2 regions of the Tardiphaga alba genome follow, and region 1 is predicted to be linked to the other one. Evidence: predicted binding sites of a transcription regulator. Region 1 holds the regulator's gene; the other holds the start of a gene.
The links. Region 1 encodes PhoB, which activates phosphate uptake and scavenging genes when phosphate is short. Its sites were predicted from a motif close to TGTCATNNANCTGTCAT; they were not measured.

Region 2: RPMA_RS13150 (DUF47 domain-containing protein) is a predicted target of PhoB. The motif match lies at 742-758, and genes of this name have one in related genera.

Annotation. Positions count from the first base shown of each region.
Region 1 covers NZ_CP036498.1:602,520-604,719, reverse strand. The annotation lists gene RPMA_RS02860 (GcrA family cell cycle regulator) at 95-604, shown strand; gene phoB (phosphate regulon transcriptional regulator PhoB) at 797-1,501, opposite strand; gene phoU (phosphate signaling complex protein PhoU) at 1,574-2,200, opposite strand, start outside.
Region 2 covers NZ_CP036498.1:2,768,999-2,771,198, forward strand. The annotation lists gene RPMA_RS13145 (helix-turn-helix transcriptional regulator) at 1-405, opposite strand, end outside; gene RPMA_RS13150 (DUF47 domain-containing protein) at 814-1,458, shown strand; gene RPMA_RS13155 (inorganic phosphate transporter) at 1,470-2,200, shown strand, end outside.

The sequences.
Region 1 (2,200 bases):
TGAGCGCTAAGGGATTCTGACCACGAGGTTTTTGAGGTTTCAGATCGCAGCGCGGCGGCCCGTTTTGGTTCTGCGCCTACGAAGGGATTATGCGATGACGGTAATCACATGGACCGACGATCGCGTCGAACAATTGAAGAAACTCTGGGAAGGCGGCCTTTCCGCGAGCCAGATCGCCGCGGAACTCGGTAACGTCACCCGCAACGCCGTCATCGGTAAAGTCCATCGCCTGGGCCTGTCGGGCCGCGCGAAGAGCCCCTCGTCTGCTGCCCCGCGGCCGCGCAAGCCACGTCCCGCCCAGCAGATGGTGCGGATGCCGCGCCCGATCGCCCGCGGCAATACCGCTCTCGCGCACAATTACGAAGTCGAGATGGAGCCGGACCCGATCTCGGTCGATAACGTCATCCCGATCAGCCAGCGCCTGCAGCTGGTCGAGCTCAACGACGCCACCTGTCATTGGCCGGTGGGCGATCCCGCCAGCGCCGACTTCTACTTCTGCGGCGGCAAGTCCGTGGCCGGCGCACCCTATTGCGCGCACCATTCGCGCATCGCCTACCAGCCGGCGAGCGACCGCCGTCGCGCAGCACCGAAGCCGGTGCGCTGATTGCAGCAAACAGCACAAACAAAAAATGCCCGGCGATGAGCCGGGCATTTTTGTTTTTAGATCGTTGAGAAACGCCTGATTTACCGCCGTCATGCCCGGCGTATGCCGGGTATCCACGCCTCGACCAAGGCAAAGACGTAGATGGCCGGGACAAGCCCGGCCATGACGGTGTCTAACAATGCCAGCGGCGCCTTACTCCGCCGCCTTGTCGAAGCGATCATCGAGCGCGTAGCCAGCGCCGCGCACGGTGCGGATCGGGTCGGGTTCGCCGGCCGGATTGAGCAGCTTGCGGAGACGACCGATGTGCACGTCAACGGTGCGCTCGTCGATATAGATGTCGCGGCCCCAGACGCTGTCGAGCAGTTGCTCGCGGCTGAACACGCGGCCGGGATGCTCGAGGAAGAATTCGAGCAACCGGTATTCGGTCGGGCCGAGATCGATCGGACGGGCGGCGCGCACCACACGGCGCTTGTCGCGATCCAGCTCGATATCGCCGAAAGCCAGCACGGTGGCGAGACGCTCCGGCGCCGCGCGACGCAGGAGACCCTTCACGCGGGCGAGCAGCTCAGGCACCGAGAACGGCTTGACGATGTAATCGTCAGCGCCGGTCGCAAGGCCACGAACGCGCTCGCTTTCCTCACCGCGGGCGGTGAGCATGATGATCGGCAATGCCTTGGTTTCCGGCCGGGCCCGCAGGCGACGGCACAGTTCGATGCCGGACAGGCCGGGCAACATCCAGTCGAGGACCACGAGGTCCGGCACGCGCTCTTTCAAGCGGGTGTCGGCATCGTCGCCGCGGGCAACCGTCTCGACGTCGTAACCTTCGGCGTCGAGATTGTAGCGCAGCAGCGTGGTCAGAGCTTCCTCGTCTTCCACTACCAGAATGCGCGCGTTCATATGGCTAGTTTCCTATCTGTCGTGCGGCAAAGGCGAGCAAGTCGCGGCGAGCTCGGCTCGCCGCGAGAAGCCTTAGCTCACCGGAGTCGCGAAGTTGGTCATGTCGCCCTTCGGGCGCTTGTCGACCATCTGCTGACCTTCGATCATGTAGAACACGGTCTCGGCGATATTGGTCGCGTGATCGCCGATCCGCTCGATGTTCTTGGCGCAGAACATCAGATGGATACAGAACGAGATGTTACGCGGATCTTCCATCATATAGGTCAAAAGTTCGCGGAACAGCGAGGTGCAGATCGCGTCGATCTCTTCGTCGCCCTTCCAGACCGTCATCGCTGCCGGCAGGTCGTGGGCGGCATAGGCATCGAGCACAGCCTTGACCTGGGTGTTGACCAGATCAGTCATGTGTTCGAGACCGCGGATCAGCTTCAGCGGGTGGAAATCGCTGTCCAGCGCATTGACGCGCTTGCCGATATTCTTGGAGAGATCGCCGATACGTTCGAGATCGGTGGCAACGCGGAGCGCACCAACGATTTCGCGCAGATCGACGGCCATCGGCTGACGCTTGGCGATCGTCAGGACGGCGCGTTCTTCGATCGCCCGTTGCAGGTGATCGATTTCAGCGTCAGTGGCCACCACGCGTGCGCCGAGGGCGACGTCGCGGCGGATCAAGGCATCGACGGACTCTGCGATCTGACGCTC
Region 2 (2,200 bases), 2.2 Mb from region 1:
ATGCGCCGTGCGTTCGATAATGTTGGCGGGTGCGCTCGCGTCGGCTTCGTCCGCAATCCGTTTCAGCGTTCGCTCCGGGAGACTCAGAAGAACGAATTCGACAGAGCCGGAAATATCCCATCGCGCGCTTGATCCGGCGGGAATGATCGTGACCGCGCCTGAACGTGCGGTTCCGATCGCAATCGACTGGCCGGAGCGCCGCTCCAGACGCTGCATCGATCCGCTATGCGCCATGATAACATGATCGGCCATGGCGCCGACCACGTCGTGCAAGGAGCCGTGTTTCCAGTGGGCGATGGTGCCGTCGGCCCCGCTTGCAGCCACGCGCAGCGGCGCTGTCTTCGACACCCGTGCCAGCTCTTCGCCTGCAGGGCGTCGCCCGGTCTGTGGCGCGTCGTCGGTCATATCGGATGCGCCTTTCGGAACCTGCAAGGACGTACAAGGCTTGCCCATGACGTTTCCTTCGATTGGTGGTGGTCGTCGCTCCTGTGAGCGCGCTCAGCATGCGCGCGTGCCGGCCGCAAAGCCTTGGAGGGCTCTTGCGGCGGGGTTGGATTTCCCTTGGCTTCCGGTGCAATCGGGGCGTGAATGTGCGGTTTCTGCTCGGGAGGCGCAGTGCCGACTTACGCACACACCACCGCCAACATCTTGCGCCGACTGATAAAAAATCATCGCGCACAATTCGGTGGATGACGCGGCGAGGGGCCACCGGTGATTGCTCCGGCTCCCCGGACATGCTTTATGACGGTTTCGTGACAATGGGCCGCCCGGCGGCTCCGTCACGTTGTCTGTCCTGTTGCCTGGGTGCCCCGCATGATGCGCTTGTTCCGATCCTTTCTGCCGCGGGAGGAGCGGTTTTTCGACCTGTTCGCCCAGCATTCGCGTGCAGTGAGCGAGGGCGCAAAGGCGCTGGCGGGGATGCTGGAAGGCGGCGAGGAAACGCCGGTCTATTGCCAGCGCGTCAACCAGTTCGAGAACGACGCCGACAACATCACGCGTGAAGTGCTGACCGCCGTCCGCCGCTCGTTCATCACCCCGTTCGACCGCATCGACATCAAGAACCTGATCGGCGCGATGGATGATTCCATCGACCAGATGCAGCAGACCGCCAAGGCCGTGATGCTGTTCGAGGTGCGCCAGTTCGAGCCGCCGATGCGCGAGATCGGCACGATCCTGGTGCAATGCGCCGACCTGATCGGCCAGGCCGTGCCGCTGATGGACAAGATCGGCGACAATGTCGGTCTGCTCACCGCGCTCACCGAGGAGATAGGCAAGCTCGAAGGGCGCGTCGATGACCTGCATGACATCGGGCTGAAGGAGCTGTTTCTTAAGCATCGCGACGCCAACACGATGGACTTCGTGGTCGGTGCCGAAATCTACAAGCATCTCGAAAAGATCGCGGATCGCTTTGACGACGTTGCGAACGAGATCAGCAGCATCGTCATCGAGCAAGTGTAAGGGCAGGGCCAGTGGACGCCTCGCTCGCTCTCCCCGTGCTGGTCGGCCTGATCGCCGTCGCACTGCTGTTCGATTTCCTCAACGGGTTGCACGATGCCGCGAATTCCATCGCGACCATCGTTTCGACCCGCGTGCTCCGCCCACAATATGCGGTGTTCTGGGCGGCGTTCTTCAATTTCATCGCCTTCATGGTGTTCGGCCTGCATGTGGCCAACACCATCGGCACCGGGATCATCGATCCCTCAATCATCGATCCCGCAGTGATCTTTGCGGCGCTGATGGGCGCCATCGTGTGGAATCTGATCACCTGGGCGCTCGGCATTCCCTCGTCGTCGTCGCATGCGCTGATCGGCGGTTTGCTCGGGGCAGGTCTTGCGAAAGCCGGGCTCTCTGCCGCTGTGTGGAGCGGGCTGCTCAAGGCGCTGCTGGCCATCGTGCTGTCACCGCTGGTGGGCTTCCTGCTGGCGCTGGTGCTGGTGGCGATCGTGTCCTGGGCCTCGGTGCGCTCTACGCCCTTTGCCGTCGATCGTGCCTTCCGCGTGCTGCAATTCGTCTCGGCCTCGCTCTATTCGCTCGGCCATGGTGGCAATGACGCGCAGAAGACCATGGGCATCATCGCTGTGCTGCTTTATTCGCAGGGCTATCTCGGCAGCGAATTCTCGGTGCCGTTCTGGGTGGTGATCTCGTGCCAGGCCGCGATGGCGCTGGGCACACTGATGGGCGGCTGGCGCATCGTCCGCAC